4 regions of the Allobosea massiliensis genome follow, and region 1 is predicted to be linked to each of the others. Evidence: predicted binding sites of a transcription regulator. Region 1 holds the regulator's gene; each other region holds the start of a gene.
The links. Region 1 encodes LexA, which represses DNA repair genes until DNA is damaged. Its sites were predicted from a motif close to TGTTCNNNNTGTGTTCNG; they were not measured.
Positions count from the first base shown of each region.

Region 2: a site for LexA is predicted at 2,919-2,936, ahead of ACFPN9_RS26945 (helicase-related protein). Genes of this name have one in related genera too.
Region 3: a site for LexA is predicted at 1,745-1,762, ahead of ACFPN9_RS26755 (DUF3072 domain-containing protein). Genes of this name have one in related genera too.
Region 4: a site for LexA is predicted at 2,320-2,337, ahead of recA (recombinase RecA). Genes of this name have one in related genera too.

Region 1 covers NZ_JBHSLU010000008.1:129,785-134,360, forward strand. The annotation lists gene gltX (glutamate--tRNA ligase) at 1-208, opposite strand, end outside; gene ACFPN9_RS05870 (ComEC/Rec2 family competence protein) at 401-2,659, shown strand; gene lexA (transcriptional repressor LexA) at 2,670-3,410, opposite strand; gene ACFPN9_RS05880 (molybdopterin molybdotransferase MoeA) at 3,520-4,576, opposite strand, start outside.
Region 2 covers NZ_JBHSLU010000127.1:22,746-27,321, forward strand. The annotation lists gene ACFPN9_RS26945 (helicase-related protein) at 1-2,835, opposite strand, end outside; gene ACFPN9_RS26950 (alpha/beta fold hydrolase) at 3,142-4,029, opposite strand; gene ACFPN9_RS26955 (MerR family transcriptional regulator) at 4,173-4,576, opposite strand, start outside.
Region 3 covers NZ_JBHSLU010000123.1:54,571-59,146, forward strand. The annotation lists gene ACFPN9_RS26740 (ArsR/SmtB family transcription factor) at 1-301, opposite strand, end outside; gene ACFPN9_RS26745 (LysE family translocator) at 437-1,048, shown strand; gene ACFPN9_RS26750 (secondary thiamine-phosphate synthase enzyme YjbQ) at 1,050-1,475, shown strand; gene ACFPN9_RS26755 (DUF3072 domain-containing protein) at 1,483-1,734, opposite strand; gene ACFPN9_RS26760 (HlyU family transcriptional regulator) at 1,850-2,137, shown strand; gene ACFPN9_RS26765 (type 1 glutamine amidotransferase domain-containing protein) at 2,230-2,790, shown strand; gene ACFPN9_RS26770 (MFS transporter) at 2,987-4,228, shown strand; gene ACFPN9_RS26775 (methionine synthase) at 4,314-4,576, shown strand, end outside.
Region 4 covers NZ_JBHSLU010000010.1:21,268-25,843, reverse strand. The annotation lists gene alaS (alanine--tRNA ligase) at 1-858, opposite strand, end outside; gene recA (recombinase RecA) at 1,149-2,234, opposite strand; gene ACFPN9_RS06535 (DmpA family aminopeptidase) at 2,430-3,458, shown strand; gene ACFPN9_RS06530 (hypothetical protein) at 3,546-4,004, opposite strand; gene cckA (cell cycle histidine kinase CckA) at 4,010-4,576, opposite strand, start outside.

The DNA of each region.
Region 1 (4,576 bases):
AATCGAGGCCGAGCCATTTCAGCCCGTCGAGGATGGCGCCGATCGCAGCTTCGGTCGAGCGTTCGCGGTCGGTGTCCTCGATGCGCAGCAGCATCTTGCCGCCATGGCGGCGCGCATAGAGCCAGTTGAACAGCGCCGTACGCCCGCCGCCGATATGCAGGAAGCCGGTGGGCGAGGGCGCAAAGCGCGTGACGACGGCGTCGCTCATGGATGGCAGGGCTCCGGCGGGACCTTGGGAGAAGGACCCTGAAAGGGGCGGGAAAAGATCGAGCGGCACGCCCTGTCGCAGCGCGTACCGAAGCGGACATGACATCCGGCGCGGCCCCTGTAACATGCCTGAGCCGCCGCCGTTAAGGGCCAGTTCGAAGCCCGGCGCGCCGGCGCAGGACGGGGGCAGGCCATGACGGCGAAGCCGCCAGGGCAGGGGGAGCGGGTGCCGCGGCGCGGGGCGCTGGCGGCCGCCCTCGTATGGCACCGGCCGGACGGTCGCTTCGGCGGTATCAGGTTCGGACTGGCGCTGGGCGAATGGCGCGACGCAGTGCTCGCCGCCTTGTCGCGCGAGGCCGAGCGGCGCCGGCTCTTCCTCTGGCTGCCGGTCGCGATGGGCATCGGCATCCTGCTCTATTTCGCCGCCGATGCCGAACCGGCGCTCTGGGCGCCGCTGACGGGGCTCGCGCTTTCCGCGGCTGGCGCGATCCTGCTGCGGGGGCGCCCGCGGCCGGCCTGGGTGTGCCTCGCTGTCGCCGCCCTGTTTGCCGGCTTCGCTGCGGCGGCCTGGCGCACGGCGACGATCGCCGCCCCGATGCTGGAGCGGCCGCGCGTCGGCCAGGTCTCAGGCTTCGTGGAATCGGTGGAGGCGCGCGATGCCGGCGCTCGGCTCGTCATCCGCGTGACGGGGATCGCCGGGCTCGACCGGCCGTTCTGGCCGAAGCGTGTGCGCGTCAACATCCGCTCCGGGACCGTGGCGCCCGGAGACCATGTCGCGGCCGTGGCGCGGCTGCTGCCGCCGCCGGGGCCGGCCCGGCCGGGCGGCTATGATTTCGGGCGCGACGCCTTCTTCCGCGGCATCGGCGCCGTCGGCAGCATCTCGGGCAAGATCGCGCTCAGCCCGCCGCCGCATCCGCCCGACTGGGATCTGCGCCTGGCGGCGGCGATCGACGGCGCCCGCAACGCCCTGACCCAGCGCATTGCCTCGGTCGCCGGCGGGCAGGCAGGGGCGATGGCGGCGGCGCTGGTCACCGGCAAGCGCGGGCTGATCACCGAAACCACCAATGCCGATCTGCGGGCGGCCGGGATCTACCACATCGTCTCGATCTCGGGCCTGCACATGGTGCTGGCCGCCGGGACGATCTTCTGGCTGGTGCGGGCGCTGCTCGCCCTGTCACAGACGGTGGCGCTGCGCCTGCCGGTCAAGAAGCTCGCCGCGCTCGCGGCGATGGCGGGCTCGGTCGCCTATTGCGTCTTCTCGGGAGCGGAGGTCGCCACCGTACGCTCGCTGATCATGACGCTGGTGATGCTGGGCGCAATCCTCGTCGACCGCCCGGCGCTGAGCATGCGCAACCTCGCGCTGGCGGCGATGATCGTGCTGCTGCGCGAGCCCGAGGCGCTGCTGGGGCCGAGCTTCCAGATGTCCTTCGGTGCCGTGGCGGCGCTGATCGCCTTTGCCGAGCGCTGGGAGGAGCGCGGCCGGTTGCAGCCGCCGCCCGCACTGCCCTGGCCGCTGCGCCCGCTCTGGGTCGCCGCATCCGGCATCGTCGTCACGACCCTGCTGGCGACGGCGGCGACGGCGCCCTTCGGCGCCTATCATTTCCAGACCTTCAACCCTTTCGGCCTGCTCGGCAACGCGCTGGCTCTGCCCTTCGTCTCCCTCTTCGTCATGCCGGCCGCCGTCTTCGGGGTGCTCGCCTATCCCTTCGGGCTGGACGCGCCGGCCTGGTGGCTCATGGGCCTGGCCTCGGAGGTGGTGCTCAAACTGGCGCATTGGGTCGCGACCATCGATCACTCGACCCTGGTGCTCGCCGCCTTCGGCCCGGCCGCGCTCGGCTGCTTTTCGGCCGCGCTGCTCTGGGCGACGCTGTGGACGACGAAGCTGCGTCTGCTGGCGATCCTGCCGCTGGTCGGCGGCGTGGCCGTCGCGGCCAAACCGGAGAAGCCGGCGATCCTGATCGAGCGCGACGGCTCGGGCCTCGCGGTGCGCGGCAAGGACGGCCTGCTCGTGATCGCCGGCAAGCCGAGCCGCTTCGTCCTGCAGCAATGGCTGACGGCGGATGGCGACGGCCGCCAGCCCGACGACCCGTCGCTGCGCAAGGGCGCGGCCTGCGATCCGCGCGGCTGCGTGCTGATGACGAGAGAGGGCCACAGCATCGCCTATGCGCAGGACCGGCTCGCCATCATCGAGGATTGCCGCCGCGCCGATGTGGTGGTGACGCCGATTCCCTGGACGGCGGCCTGCCGCGCGCGGCTGATCGACCGGATGACGTTGCAGCGCGATGGCGCGACAGCCCTGGTTCGGACTCGCTCCGGCTGGCAAAACCACGCGGCGCAGGATGCGGGCGACCGGCCCTGGAGCCGCCGGCGTCCCCAGCCCGCGCCGACAACTGCGGGCCCGGCTGGGCCGCCACCGGCCGAGGAGGCGCCCGATACCGAGCGCCTGCCCTAGCGCCGGCCCGTCAGTAGCGCCGCATCAGATTGACAAGCCGACCCTGGATCTTGACCCGGTCCGGTCCCAGCACCCGCGTCTCGTAAGCCGGATTGGCTGCCTCCAGCGCGATCGAGGAGCCCCGCTTGCGCAGCCGCTTCAGCGTCGCCTCCTCGTCGTCGATCAGGGCGACGATGATGTCGCCGGTATTGGCGGTGTCCTGGCGCCGGATCACCACCGTGTCGCCGTCGAGAATGCCGGCCTCGACCATCGAGTCGCCGCGGACCTCCAGCGCGAAATGCTCACCGGAGCCGAGCATGTCGGCGGGGAGGGCGACGCTGTGGCTGCGGCTCTGGATCGCCGAGATCGGCGTGCCCGCCGCGATGCGGCCCATGACAGGGATCGCGATCGTGTTGCGGGCGTCTTCCGGCATCGCCTCCACCGGGCGCGCCCGGCCGGGCAGCCCGTCCTTGGCCGGCGGCGTCTCCTTGCCGAGCCCGCCCTGGACGATGGAGGGATTGAAGCGGCGCGCGCCGCCCTGGAGGCCACCACCCGCGCCATCCGGCAGCTTGATCACTTCGAGCGCCCGTGCCCGGTTCGGCAGGCGGCGGATGAAGCCGCGTTCCTCGAGGGCCATGATCAGGCGGTGGATGCCGGATTTCGACTTGAGGTCGAGCGCGTCCTTCATTTCGTCGAAGGAGGGAGGGACGCCGCTCTCGCGCAGGCGCTCATGGATGAAGCGAAGCAGTTCGAACTGTTTGCGTGTCAGCATGATCCCCGCCGGCGCTCTGAAATCTGCCGATCATCGCAGATTCGAAACAAATCACGAACACCATACCCGTTCGCGTTGTGTTCCGCAAGCCGATGCGCCAGCCCGCGACCTATCGCAGACGAATGAAGCGGCAGGGATCGCCCTTGCGGGCCGCCGGCGCGAAAACCGGGCGGATCGCCAGCGCCTGCGCCCTCGCGAGCAGGCCGAGCATCGAGGAATCCTGCCTCTCGAACGGCGTCGCCTCCCAGCCGGCCTCGGTCAGGACGAGGCTGGAGCGCAAATAATCCTCGCGCTCGTCATTGGCCGGCATGTCGCGCCCGAGCAAGCCGGGCTCGCTGCGGTCGCGCTCGGGCGAGGGCATGCCGAGCAGGGCCTCGATCACCGGCACCACGAAGAGATGCCCGCAGACGATCGAGGAGACGGGGTTGCCCGGCAGGCCGATCGCGACCATCGGGCCGAGCCGGCCGGTCATCATCGGCTTGCCCGGCCGCATCGCGATCTTCCAGAAGCCGAGATCCATGCCGGCGCGCTTCAGCGCCTCCTGGACGAGATCATGGGCACCGACGGAGGCGCCGCCCAGCGTCACCAGCACATCCGCGCCGGCGTCCCGCGCCTGCCCGATCCTGGCGGCGAGATCGGCATGGTCGTCGCGGGCGATGCCGAGATCGAGCACGCTCCCGCCCGCCTGCTCGACCAGCGCGGCCAGCGCAAACGAGTTGGAGGCGACGATCTGGTCGGGCCCGACCGGCTCGCCCGGCAGCACGAGCTCGTCGCCGGTGGCGAGGATCGCCACCAGCGGCTTGCGGCGCACCGCAAGCGCGGGGTGGCCAGCGGCGGCGGCGAGCCCGAGCGCGGCGCTGTCGAGCCGGGTGCCGGCCGCGAGCAGCTGGTCGCCCTCGCTGAAGTCGAGCCCGGCCTTGCGAATGAATTTGCCCTTGGGCGCGCCCTCGCGAACGGTGATCGCGGCCGAGCCGACACCGTCGGCGTTCTCCTGGATCAGGATGGTGTCGGCGCCCTCGGGGATCGGCGCACCCGTGAAGATCCGGACCGCCTCGCCGGCGGCCACGCTGCCGTCGAAGGAGCGCCCGGCCGCGGATTCGCCGAGAACGCGCAGTTCGGCGCCCGGCACGAGGTCGTCGCCCCGCACCGCATAGCCGTCCATGGCC
Region 2 (4,576 bases), on a different contig from region 1:
CGGGCGCCAGACCTCGATCATCTCGGGTTCGGCCGGAGCCGCCGGGGCGGCGGCGGGCGCCTCTGCGGCAGGCTCGGCGACCGGTTCCGCCGCCGTCGCGGGCAGGGCCGAGAGCAGATCGGCCGGCACGGGCTCTGGGGCCGGCTCCAGCTCCTGCGCCGTCAGGATCGGGGCGTCGGGCGTCTCGGCAGCCGGCGCGTCCGAGGCGACGACGTCCGCCGCCGCCTGGTCCAGGTCGGTGGCTGTCGCAGGGGCCTGCGCCTCGACCGTCTCGCCGGAGGCGACAGCCTCACCGGCTTCGACGGGCGCTTCGGCCACGGTCTCGGCAGCCGCGGGCTTCACGGGGGCCGCGGCGAGCGGCACGGTGATGGCGGGACCCGGCCGCTTGACCGAGACATAGCCGAGCGAGCGCAGGATCGAGGCGAAATCCTCGCCCGCGCAGCCGACGAGGGAGGTCATCGCGCCGGTGACGACGAAGCCGTCCTGATCGGCCGAGCCCGCAGGCGGGGTGCCCTGCGTGACGCCGGGGCGGTAGGCGATGGCAGGACGGATCAGGTCCGCCAGGCGCTCCAGAATGTCGACGCGCACGGCCCGCTCACCGCAGACGCGGTAGCCGGCGGCGCGGTAGAGCCCCTTCGGCACCGCCTTGTCGACCGGGAAGGAGGTCCGGCCCGAGGCGGCGAGATGGGCGATGTCGTCCAGCCCCGACAATTCGGGGCCGCCATGCTTGAGCGCCCAGAGCTGGGCGGCCAGCGCGCGGGGCGCAGGCTTGAGCAGGGCCGGGAGATAGAGGTGGAAGGCGCCGAAGCGGATGCCGAGCTGGCGCAGCGCGGCGCGCCCCTCCTGGTCGAGCGCCTTCATCTCCTCGCCGACCTTGGCGCGCTCGAGCACGCCGAGCGCCTCGGCCGCCTGATAGGCGATGCCGCGGGCGATGCCGGTGAGGGTCGAGGCCTCCTCCAGCAGCGGCAGCGCGCCGAGCAGGCGGGTGATGTGGTTCTTCAGCCAGAGCTGCAGCCGCGCCTCGACCTGCTCGCGGGCCGGACCCGTGAGATGTTCCTCGACGAGCAGGCGCAGCCGCGGCTCGATCGCCTTCTCGCCGGCGACGAGACGGGCGACCGGCTCGCCGACCCAGCGCAGCAGCCCGTCATGCGAGAGCACAAAGGCGTCGTCCGCGGCGAGGACGACGCGCGCGGCGCGTGCCTCGATCTCGCTCGCCAGCGCCTTCAGGGCGGCCAGGTTCAAGGCCTTCGCCTCCGGCCCGCCGGCCTTCGGGTCCGCCGTAAAGCGGAAGCCCTGCAGCATTCCGACGTGCTGGCCCTCGACGAGCACGTCGCCCGTCGTGGTGACCTCAGCCTCCAACATCGCATTCTCCCGCAAACGGCGCAGCAGCACGCTGGTGCGCCGGTCGACAAATCGGCTGGCCAGACGCTCGTGCAGAGCGTCCGAGAGCTTGTCCTCTACAAGACGCGCCACCCCCTGCCAATGCTCAGGATCGGGCAACCAGTCGGGGCGGTTCGCGACGAAGGTCCAGGTGCGGACCTGGGCGATGCGTGCGGAGAGCGTGTCGATCTCGCCATCGGTGCGGTCGAGAGCCGCCAGCTGGGTGCGATACCAGTCGATATCGAGTCGGCCATGGCGCATCAGGCGCAGATAGAGGGTGGTCGCGAGGTCGGCATGCTGCTGCGGTGCGATCTTGCGATAATCGGGCAGCCCGCAGACTTCCCAGAGCCTCTCGACCGCCGGCCTGCCTTGCGCCAGCGCCTTGATGTCGGGATCGCGCGCGAGGATCTCCAGCGTGTTCATGTCCTCGGCGATCAGAGCGCGCGTCAGCCCGGCCTCGCCCGGCTGAAGGTTCAGGCTGTCGAGAAGCTGGGCGACCGAGCGGAAGTCGAGATCCGTGTTGCGCCATTGCAGCTGCCGCATCGGCTCGAAGCGATGATTCTCGATCGCCTCGACGAGATCGGCCTCGAAAGCCGGGCAGCGACCCGAGGTGCCGAAGGTGCCGTCCCGCAGATGGCGCCCGGCCCGGCCGGCGATCTGGCCGAACTCGGCGGGGTGCAGCTTCCGAAAGTGGTGGCCGTCATATTTCTTGTCGGCGGCGAAGGCGATGTGGTCGACATCGAGGTTGAGCCCCATGCCGATCGCGTCGGTGGCGACGAGATAGTCGACGTCGCCCGACTGGTAGATCTCGACCTGCGCGTTGCGGGTGCGCGGGCTGAGCGCGCCGAGCACCACCGCCGCGCCGCCCTTCTGCCGGCGGATCAGCTCGGCGATGGCATAGACCTCCTCGACCGAGAAGGCGACGATGGCCGAGCGCGGCGGCAGCCTTGTGATCTTGCGGTCGCCGGCGAACATCAGCTGCGAGAGCCGCGGACGCGTCACCACGTTGACGCCGGGGATGAGCTGCTCGATCACCGGCTTCATCGTCCCGGCGCCGATCAGCATGGTCTCGGCGCGGCCGCGGCGGTTCAAGAGCCGGTCGGTGAAGACATGGCCGCGGTCGAGATCGGCGGCGAGCTGAATCTCGTCGATGGCGACGAAATCGACCGCGAGATCGCGCGGCATCGCCTCGACGGTGCAGACCCAGAAGCGCGGGCGCGCAGGCTTGATCTTCTCCTCGCCTGTGACGAGCGCCACCGCCTCGACACCGGCCTTCTCGACGACGCGCTGATAGACTTCGCGGGCCAGCAGGCGCAGCGGCAGGCCGATCATGCCCGTCGGATGGGCGACCATCCGCTCGATGGCGAGATGGGTCTTGCCGGTATTGGTCGGCCCGAGGACGGCGGTGACGCCGTTGGAGCGGGCCGAAGGCGGCAGGGAGCGTGGAGGGAGCAAGGCCGACGCCGATCGTGGTGAGTGCCGGGCCGGGCGTCCCTCAAGCGGGCCGCTGCGGCATGGTGCCAGCAGGAACTAGGAGGCGGAACGAGTCCCGAACGAAGCGGGCCCGAATCGCTGACGCGGTGGGAATCGGGGTTTGTTCTCGCAGCCTGCAAGTCGGGCCGCGTTGCGCCTTCCGGGTCGGGATCGCTGTCTCGGCATCGCCTGTCCTCCGATGGTCGCGCACCGGACGCCCGTCATCCGCCGCAGAGCCTATCTAGGCATGGTTCGTCGGGAAACGAGGGTCTGAAGAGCAGGCGGCGCTCAGCCGAAGAGATCGGCAAAGATCTCTGCCGCCTCGTCGGGCGCCTCGACATGGACGAAATGACCGGCGCTCTCGCAGAAGGTGATCTCTGCGTCGTCGAAATGTTCGGGCACATAGGCGGCCCATTCCGACTTCAGCACGGGGTCATGGCGGCCCCAATGCACCCGCGTCGGCTGGTGGATGCGCACCGAGGGCGTCGGATGTCCGTCGATCGCCGCCAGCCGCGCGGCATTCTGGCTGCGATACCAGTCGAAGCCGCCGCGCAGATTGCCAGGCTTCATGAAATTATCGATCCAGAGTTCCAGCGCCGGATCGAAGGCATCCTTGCGATGGCACCAATGCGTCAGGAAATGGGAGAAGTAGAGCGCGCAGGACTGCCGGCTGAGCCCGATCAGCGCCTCCGCCAGCGGCAGTTGCTGAAAGGACTGGTGCCAGACCTCGTTGACATGGCCGTCATGGACCCAGCGCCCGGCGATGCTCTGGGTCGGGCAGTTGAAGAAGAGCAGCCGCTCGACGAGCTGAGGATGGCGCCGGGCCATCGCCTGGGCCGCATAGGCGCCGACGTCGTGACCGACCACGCCCACCGAGTCGAGGCCGAGCGCGACGACGAGCGACGCCATGTCGTCGGCATGACTGTTGGCGCCGACATCGCTGCGGGGGGCGGCCGCCTTGGCGCTGTCGCCGAATCCGCGCAGATCCGGCGCGATCAGCCGGAAGCCGCCATGGAGCCGGTTCATCAGGGGCAGCCAGGTCGCCCAGAACTCCGGCCAGCCATGCAGCAGCAGCACCGGCGGCCCGGAACCGACCTCGGCAACATGCAGCGTCGTGTCACGGACCGCGATCTGGCGATGCCTCAGGCCGGGCGGCGTGGCGAAGTCGCTGGACATAGTGGCTCCCGACAGAATTGAGGCGAGGCTAGCGTTCGACGGGCTTTGGCCGCAATGCCCGCGCGGGTTGTTGCAGCCCGGGATTGCGCTTCTCCACAGGCGACGTTGGGAGCTCTTGCCCGGTGAGGGCGAGAGCCGCAGCGTCAATGCGCGGCGTGGCTGCAGCGGCCATGGTCGGCCAGTGCCTCGATGACGGCACAGTCGCAGGCAGCGACGCCGCCGGAGCAGGTCGCGGCGATGCGCTCCAGCTCGGCCTCAAGCGAGCGCAGCCGCGCGATCTTGCGGCGGACCTCGTCGCGATGGGCCACCGCGATGGCATGGGCCTCGTCGCAGGCCATGGCTGGATTGTCGGAGAGCCTGAGCAAAGCGCGGATCGCCTCGACCGCGAAGCCGAGGTCGCGGGCATGCTTGATGAAGGCGAGGCGCTCGACATGGCGCCGGCCATAGCGCCGCTGGTTGCCCCCCGAGCGTTCGGGCGGCGGCAGCAGGCCGACCTGCTCGTAATAGCGGATGGTCTCGACCTTGACCCCGGTGCGCTCGGCCAGCG
Region 3 (4,576 bases), on a different contig from region 1:
CGAGCTGGTCGAGGCGCTGCGTCCAGAGGCTGCGCTGCGCCTCCAGCCAGGTTTCGGCGGCGGCGAGAGGTTCCCGGCGCAGGGAGCAGGTGCGCACGCGCCCGGATTTGGCCGTGGTGACGAGGCCGCTTTCCTCGAGCACCCTGAGATGCTGGAGGAAGCTCGGCAGCGCCATCTCGAAGGGCCGGGCGAGTTCGCTGACCGAGGCCGGCCCCCGCCCCAGCGCCTGCACCACCGCGCGCCGGGTCGGATCGGCCAGGGCACGGAAGGTGTCGTCGAGGGTGGAGGGCGTCACGGACATGGCGCGATTCAAGCCCAGAAAAATACTTAGGTCAATACCTAAGTTTTGAGGCTGGCCGGGGATGCAGGCGAGGCGGGCTTGATCCCGGCGGCGGCTTGCGGCTTGCTGGCCGCTGCTCCGCGGAGGCTCAAGCCCATGTCGCCCGAATTCCTCCTGACCTCGCTGATCGTCGTCGCCTCGCCGGGGACGGGTGCGATCTACACCATCGCGGCGGGGCTCACCCGGGGCTCGCGCGCGAGTGTGCTTGCCGCCTTCGCCTGCACGCTCGGCATCGTGCCGCATCTGCTGGCGGCGATGCTGGGGCTGGCGGCGCTGCTGCATGCCAGCGCGCTCGCCTTCGCCGTCGTGAAATATGCCGGCGTCGCCTATCTCCTGTTCATGGCCTGGCAGACGCTGCAGGAGCATGGGGCGCTGAGCGTCGAGGCGAAGGCCGATCCGCGCTCGGCATGGCGGGTGCTGCGCGACGGCGTCGCGATCAATGTCCTCAACCCCAAGCTCTCGATCTTCTTCGTCGCCTTCCTGCCGCAGTTCATCGCGGCCGGCGAGGCGGCGCCGCTGGCGCGCATGCTCGAACTGTCCGGCGTGTTCATGGCGATGACCTTCGTGGTGTTTGCGCTCTACGGCCTCTTCGCGGCGGCGATGCGCGACAAGGTGGTGACGCGGCCTGCGGTGATGGCCTGGCTGCGGCGGGGCTTCGCGGCGGCCTTCGTCGCGTTGGGAGCGAAGCTCGCCGTGACCGAGCGCTGAGATGGCGGCGCAGACGCTGCTGACGATCGCGACGCGCGGTCCGGGCCTCTACGAGTTCACGCGGGAGGCGACCGCTTTCGTCGCCGGGGCCGGGATCGAGACCGGGCTGCTGACGCTCTTCCTGCGCCACACCTCCTGCTCGCTGCTGATCCAGGAGAATGCCGATCCCGATGTGCGCGTCGATCTCGAGGCCTTCTTCCGTCGGCTCGTGCCCTCCGCCGACGATCCGGCGATGGATTATCTCGTCCACCGGGCGGAGGGTCCCGACGACATGCCGGCCCACATCAAGGCGGCGCTGACGCCGGTCTCGCTCTCGATCCCGGTGATGGGCGGGCGGCTGGCGCTCGGCACCTGGCAGGGGATCTACCTGTTCGAGCACCGCGCCCGCCCGCACCGGCGCGAGGTGGTGCTGCACCTAGCGGCGTGAGGCATCCTCACCCCGCCAGATCCGCCTTCAGCGCATCGATCCGTTTCGACGCTTCGGCCTTGCTCAGATCCTCGGCGAAGTCCCCTGGCCGCTGCGTCTGCTCGGACAGGGTCTTGAGATAGGATGTCTGCGCGCCCGTCATCGGGTCGTCGCCTGACACCCAGTCGGCGGGATCCTTCTGCGTGTTGTCCGGCGGGTTTGGGTCGCGCTTGGGATTGTCGTCCAGCGGGCTGGCGTGTTCGTCGGTGCGGCTCGTCACGATGCGTCTCCGTTCCTGATTTGTTCACTGACAACGAGCCGCGCGCCGACGGGTTCCCCATCGCGCCGCAATCTGGGAGAAGGGGCGCGGCGCCCGATGGACAAGGAGACAGCCCATGTCGTTTCTCAAGAAGCTCTTCGGCGGTGGCCAGGCGGCCGAGGCAAAGCCGACGGGCCCGGCGAAGACCATCGAGCACAACGGCTTCACCATCCATGCGACGCCCTATCAGGAGGGCGGCCAGTGGCAGCTCTGCGGCGTCGTCGAAAAGACGATCGAGGGGGAGCTGAAGAGCCACCGCTTCGTCCGGGCCGACCGTTTCCCGGGCAAGGACGAGGCCGTCGATTTCACGCTGGTCAAGGGCCAGCAGCTGGTCGATCAGGCCGGAGAGAGCGTCTTCCGCTAGCGTTCCGGGGGGCGACGCAAGACCGCAGGAACGGACATGGCCCGTGCGGGTTGTCGAGGCATCATCCTCAACCCGAACAAGGAGGCCGTCCCATGAACGACCTGTCAGGCAAGACCATCCTCATCCTCGCCACCAACGGCTTCGAGCAGTCGGAGCTCGATGTTCCGCATGCCAAGCTGAAGGAAGCCGGCGCGACCGTGCATATCGTCGCGCCCGAGGCCGGGGAAATCACGGGCTGGGACCAGAAGGACTGGGGCCGCGCGGTGAAGGTCGACAAGACAATCGCCGAGGTCAGCGCCGATGCCTATGACGCTATCGTGTTGCCGGGCGGGCAGATGAACCCCGACACGCTGCGCGGCACGCCCGAGGCGCTGACGCTGATCAAGCGCTTCTTCGAGCAGGGCAAGGTCGTCGCCGCCGTCTGCCACGCTCCCTGGCTGCTGATCGACACCGGCATCGCCAAGGGCCGCCGTCTGACCTCGTACAACACGATGAAGCAGGACATGATCAATGCCGGCGCGATGTGGGAGGACAGCGAAGTCGTCACCGACAAGGGCGTCGTCACCTCGCGCAAGCCCGACGATCTGCCGGCTTTCGTCGCCAAGATCATCGAAGAGGTCAATGAGGGCCGCCACGAGCGCCGCGCCGCCTGACGTTTCCGCGCCACCTCCGGGTGGCGCTGGATCGGACCCAGGCTCACCGCCTGGGTCCCGCTCAGGGTGGGGTCGCGGCACGGCCCCGCCCTGAACGCCGACCGGCCCCGCCTTGCGCGAGCTTGCCGCCGCTCGGCCGACTGCCTTACTCCTCGGTGAAGAACGTCGGTCCTGTGAGCCGGCGCGCCGAGGAAACATGTCCAGCGACGACTCCCGTTACGCGCCCGATTCTTCCTATGCCTGGCTGCGGCTGGCCGTGTCGCTGCTGGTCGGCACGGCGGCCTGTGTCGGCACCTGGTCGGTCGTCGTCGTGCTGCCTTCGGTGCAGGCCGAGTTCGGGACGCTGCGGGCCGGGGCTGCGCTGCCCTATACCTGCGTCATGCTGGGCTTCGGCTTCGGCAATATCGCCATGGGCCGCATCGCCGACCGCTACGGGATCATCGTGCCGATCGTGGGCGGCGCCTTGCTGCTGGGCAGCGGTTACATCCTGGCCGGCATGGCGCAATCGCTCTGGCAGTTCGCCCTCGTCCATCTCTTCCTGATCGGCGTCGGCGGTGGGGCGGGCTTCTCGCCGCTGATCGCGGATCTCTCGCATTGGTTTCGCAAGCATCGCGGTCTCGCGGTCGTCTTCGGTGCGTCCGGCAGCTATCTGGCGGGCGTGATCTGGCCGCAGGTCATCACCTGGGGCGTCGCGAACCATGGCTGGCGCGCGACCCATATCGGCATCGGGCTCGCGGTGATGGCGATCATGCTGCCGTTCTCGCCGTTCTTCCGCCGGCGGCCCTCGGCCGCGAGCATCGCCGCGCAGGAGGCGGCGAGCACGAGCGCGCGCGGCGATCTCGGTCTCTCCGCGAGCCAGCTGCAGTGGCTGCTGGCGATCGCGGGGTTCTCCTGCTGCGTCGCCATGGCGATGCCGCAGGTCCATATCGTCGCCTATTGCAGCGATCTCGGTTACGGCGTGGCGCGCGGCGCCGAGATGCTCTCGCTGATGCTGGCGCTCGGCATCATCAGCCGCATCGGTTCGGGCTTCGTCGCCGACCGCATCGGCGGCACGGCGACGCTGGCGATCGGCTCGCTGATGCAGGGACTCGCGCTTTTCCTCTATCTCTGGTTCGACGGGCTCACCTCGCTCTTCATCGTCACCGGCATTTTCGGCCTGTTCCAGGGCGGCATCGTGCCGATGTATGCGGTGATCATCCGGGAATATCTGCCGGCGCGGGAGGCCGGCGTGCGGATCGGCCTCGTCATGTCCTCGACCATCCTGGGCATGGCCTTCGGCGGCTATGTCTCGGGCGCGATCTTCGACGCCTTCGCCTCCTACCGCGCCGCCTTCCTGAACGGGCTGGCCTGGAACCTCGTCAACCTCGCGGTGGTGTGCTGGCTGATGATGCGGGCGCGGCGTCGGCCGATCGGGCCAGAGTCGGCGGCGGCCGTCTGACGCAGGCTATCCATCCCCGTCACGCTTGACGCCGATGCCTCGCGCATCCGATGTCCGCGCAACCATAACCTCCGAGGATACGTCCATGCTTCGCACCACCATCGCCGGCAGCCTGCCCAAGCCGACCTGGCTCGCCGAGTCCGAGCGACTCTGGGCGCCGTGGAAGCTGGAAGGGGTGGCGCTGCAGGAGGGCCGGCGCGATGCGACGATCCTGGCGGTGAAGCTGCAGGAGGATGCCGGCATCGACATCGTCGGCGACGGCGAGCAGGCGCGGGTGCATTTCGTCCACGGCTTCCTGGCCAATCTCGACGGCATCGACTTCGACAAGAAGACGATCATGGGCATCCG
Region 4 (4,576 bases), on a different contig from region 1:
CAGGAAGGCCGAGCAGCGCAGATGGTCGGCGATGACGCGGTGGCTCGCCTTCATCGGCCCGTCGGAGGGGACATTGGTGAGGTCGGCGATGGCGGAGATCAGCGCCGCGAACAGGTCGATCGCATAATTGTCATGGGTGCCCTGGAGCACGGCGGCGATGCGTTCCAACCCCATGCCGGTGTCGATCGAGGGGCGAGGCAGGTTGGTTCGAACGCCGCCCGCCGCCTCCTCATACTGCATGAAGACGAGGTTCCAGATCTCGATGAAACGGTCGCCATCCTCGTCGGGCGAGCCGGGCGGGCCACCGGGGATGTGGTCGCCATGGTCGTAGAAGATCTCAGAGCAGGGGCCGCAGGGGCCGGTGTCGCCCATGCGCCAGAAATTATCCGACGTCGGGATGCGGATGATGCGGGAATCGGGCAGGCCGGCGATCTTCTTCCAGAGGCCGTGGGCCTCGTCGTCCTCGGAGAAGACGGTGACGGTCAGCTTCTCCTTGGGCAGGCCGAATTCGCGGGTGACCAGCGTCCAGGCATGGCTGATCGCCTGTTCCTTGAAATAGTCGCCGAAGGAGAAATTCCCCAGCATCTCGAAGAAGGTGTGGTGGCGGGCCGTGTAGCCGACATTGTCGAGGTCGTTGTGCTTGCCGCCGGCGCGGACGCATTTCTGCGCGGTGGTGGCCCGGACGTAAGGCCGCTTCTCCTGGCCGGTGAAGACGTTCTTGAACTGCACCATGCCCGAATTGGCGAACATCAGCGTCGGGTCGTTGCGCGGCACGAGCGGGCTCGACGCCACCACCTCATGGCCCTGGCCCTTGAAGTAGTCGAGGAAGGTGGACCGGATTTCGTTGACGCCGCTCATCGCTGTTCGAACTCTTGGCTATCGGGCTGCCCTCCGGGCAGGGCCGGCGGTTTCAAGCGTTCTAGTGAGGCGGCCTGCCGCTGTCGAGAGAGTGAAGAGCGCAAGGCGTTGAGCCCAAACGACAACGGGCGACCCGAGGGCCGCCCGTGTTTCGTGTGACGCCATTCTCGGGCGAAGCGCTCGGGTCCGATCTCTGATCGGCCCAAGGATAAACTCCGCGTAGACCCGAGAATCTCTCGGCAGGAGATGCTCGGGTCAAGCCCGAGCATGACGCCGGTGAGAGCCTTCCCTCAGGCCTCGCCCTCGTCGAGATCATCCGCCGTCGGGGTCGCCTGGTCGAGGATGCGCTCGGCGACGAGACCCGAGTTCTGGCGGATCGTGGCCTCGATCTTGGCCGCGACCTCGGGATTGGCCTTGAGGAAGCTCTTGGCGTTCTCGCGGCCCTGGCCAAGGCGCTGGCTGTCGAAGGAGAACCAGGCGCCGGACTTCTCGACCATGCCGGCCTTGACGCCGAGATCGATCAGCTCGCCGACCTTGGAGATGCCCTCGCCGAACATGATGTCGAACTCGACCTGCTTGAAGGGCGGCGCGACCTTGTTCTTGACGACCTTGACGCGGACCTGGTTGCCGGTGGCCTCGTCGCGCTCCTTCAGCGTCGAGACGCGGCGGATGTCGAGGCGCACGGAGGCGTAGAACTTCAGCGCGTTGCCGCCGGTCGTCGTCTCCGGAGAGCCGTACATCACGCCGATCTTCATGCGGATCTGGTTGATGAAGATGACCATGCAGTTCGAGCGCGAGATCGAGGCGGTCAGCTTGCGCAGCGCCTGGCTCATCAGGCGGGCCTGGAGGCCGGGCTGGACATCGCCCATCTCGCCCTCGATCTCGGCGCGCGGGGTGAGGGCTGCGACCGAGTCGACGACCAGCACGTCAATCGCGCCGGAGCGGACGAGGGTGTCGGTGATCTCGAGCGCCTGTTCGCCGGTGTCGGGCTGGGAGATCAGCAGGTCGTCGAGATTGACGCCGAGCTTGCGGGCATAGACCGGATCGAGCGCGTGCTCGGCATCGACGAAGGCGCAGACGCCGCCCTTCTTCTGGGCCTCGGCGATGGTGTGCAGCGCCAGCGTGGTCTTGCCGGAGCTTTCCGGTCCGTAGATCTCGATGACGCGGCCGCGCGGCAGACCGCCGACGCCGAGCGCGATGTCGAGGCCGAGCGAGCCGGTGGAGACGGTCTCGATCTCGATCGCCTGCTGGTTCTTGCCCAGGCGCATGATCGAGCCCTTGCCGAAGGCGCGTTCGATCTGCGAGAGCGCCGCATCGAGCGCCTTGGCCTTGTCCATCGAGGACCCTTCCACGAGTTTGAGATTCGCCTGACTCACGATCTGCGCTCCTTATGGCAGGGGCACGGGGACATCTCAATCCGCGCCGGTGAGCGAGAATGGTCATGGTTTGTTCTCGCGCGCAAGTTCTTTCTTCGTTCTCGTTTCGCGCCTGCTGACAGGAGATGGCAGGAGGGTCTAGGAGAGGGGATGCGCCGCGGCGAAGGCCTCGGCACCGACCGGAGACGAGGTGACATGAACAGGCGCGCGCGTGACTTCGGGCTGATCTGCGGCAGCCTGCCGCCGGGGCCGCTGAACGCCATCACCGACGTCGCCGGCGTGCGCGTCGGCCATCGCAGCCTGCGCGAGGGAAACATTCTCACGGGCTTCACCGCTGTGCTGCCGCATGAGGGCGATCTTTTCCGCGAGAAGCTGCGGGCCGGATGCGACGTCATCAACGGCTTCGGCAAGAGCGCCGGGCTGGTACAGCTCGCCGAGCTCGGCCAGATCGAGACGCCGATCCTGCTCGGCAACACCTTCTCGGTCGGCACCGGCTTCGATGCGCTGGTCGGCCGGGCGCTGGCGGCCAATCCCGAGATCGGCCGCGAGACCGGCACGGTCAATCCGCTGGTGCTGGAGTGCAATGACGGGTTCCTGTCGGACATCCGGGCGCGGGCCCTGACGGAAGCCGATGCGGTCGCGGCTCTCGATGCCGCGGCGGGCGGGCCAGTGGCGGAGGGTGCGGTCGGCGCCGGCTCGGGGATGAGCGCCTTCGGCTTCAAAGGCGGCATCGGCACGGCCTCGCGGCTGATGCGTCTGGATGGCCGGGACTTCACGCTGGGCGTGCTCGTACTCGCCAATTTCGGCAATGCCGGCGATCTCGTTCTGCCGGACGGGCGCCGGCCCGTGCCGCCGGTGCCGACTCCTGCCGCGCCCGAGCGGGGCTCGGTGATCATCGTGCTGGCGACCGACCTGCCGCTCGAATCGCGCCAGCTCAACCGGGTGGCGCGGCGCTGCGGCGCGGGGCTGGCGCGGCTCGGCGCCTTCTGGGGCCATGGCAGTGGCGACATCGCCGTCGCGTTCAGCACGGCGGGTCGCATCGCCCATCACGAGACAGCCGATCTCCTGCCGATGACGATGCTCAACGAGAGCCGGATCGACGGGCCGTTCCGGGCGGCCGCCGAGGCGACGCAGGAGGCGGTGCTGAACGCGATGCTGGCGGCGCCGGCCGTGACTGGGCGCGACGGCAACAGCCGGCCCTCGCTGGTGGATGCGCTCGGCTGAGCGCTAGCCCATCGCCGCCTTCACCGTCTCGACGAGCTGCTTCATCGTGAAGGGCTTGGGCAGGAACCTGGCCATCCGCGCCCCGCTTCAGGCGCTAGGCGGCGCCTGAAGCGCCGCGCCGAGACGCTCCAGTTCGAGCGTGTAGCAATAGAGCGCGAACAGGATCGCCAGCAGCAGGGTGCCGCGCCAGACCAGGTCGGCGGTCGAGAGGTCGACGACCGGGGCGTGGCGCAGGAAATAGACCGAGAACAGCGCGCTGCCGAAGATGAAGCCGATGCGGCTGGCGAAGGCCAGCAGATGCCCGATCGGCAGGTTGCGGCGGATCGGCGGCAGGGCGACCCGGTGCAGCCGGTACCAGTAGCAGGCCTGGCCCAGAGCCGCCGCGAGCAGCAGCTGCACGATGCTCAGCCGTGTGGAGAGATGCGGCGTGCCGATGTTCTCGATCAGCAGGCGAAAGCTCGCATGGATGTTGAACAACACGACCGCCGCACAGAGCGTCTGCACGGCGAGCAGGATCGCATAGCGGCGCGCGCTCGGCCCCCGCACCGGGCTCACCCCATCGCCGCCTTCACCGTCTCGACGAGCTGCTTCATCGTGAAGGGTTTCGGCAGGAAGTGGAAATCCTCGCCCTCGGGCAGGTTCTTGCGGAAGGCTTCCTCGGCATAGCCGGAGACGAAGACGACCTTGGTGTTGGGGTTGCGCTGGCGCAGCTCGCCGAGCAGCGTCGGGCCGTCCATCTCGGGCATGACCACGTCGGAGACGACGAGGTCGATCTGCCCGTCATGGGCGAGGAAGATGTCGAGCGCCTCGACGCCCGAGGCGGCCTCGTGGACGGTGTAGCCGCGCGAGACCAGCATGCGGGCGTTGAGCGCGCGCACGGCGTCCTCGTCCTCGACTAGCAGGATGACCCCGGCGCCGGTGTGGTCGGCGGCGACCTTCTTCGGCGCCTCCTTGACCGCGGCCTCGGCGGCGATCTCCTCCTCGCTCGGCACATGGCGGGGCAGGAAGATGCGGAAGATCGTGCCGCGGCCGACGACCGAGTCGCAGAAGACGAAGCCGCCGGTCTGCTTGACGATGCCATAGACCATGGAGAGGCCCAGCCCCGTGCCCTTGCCGAC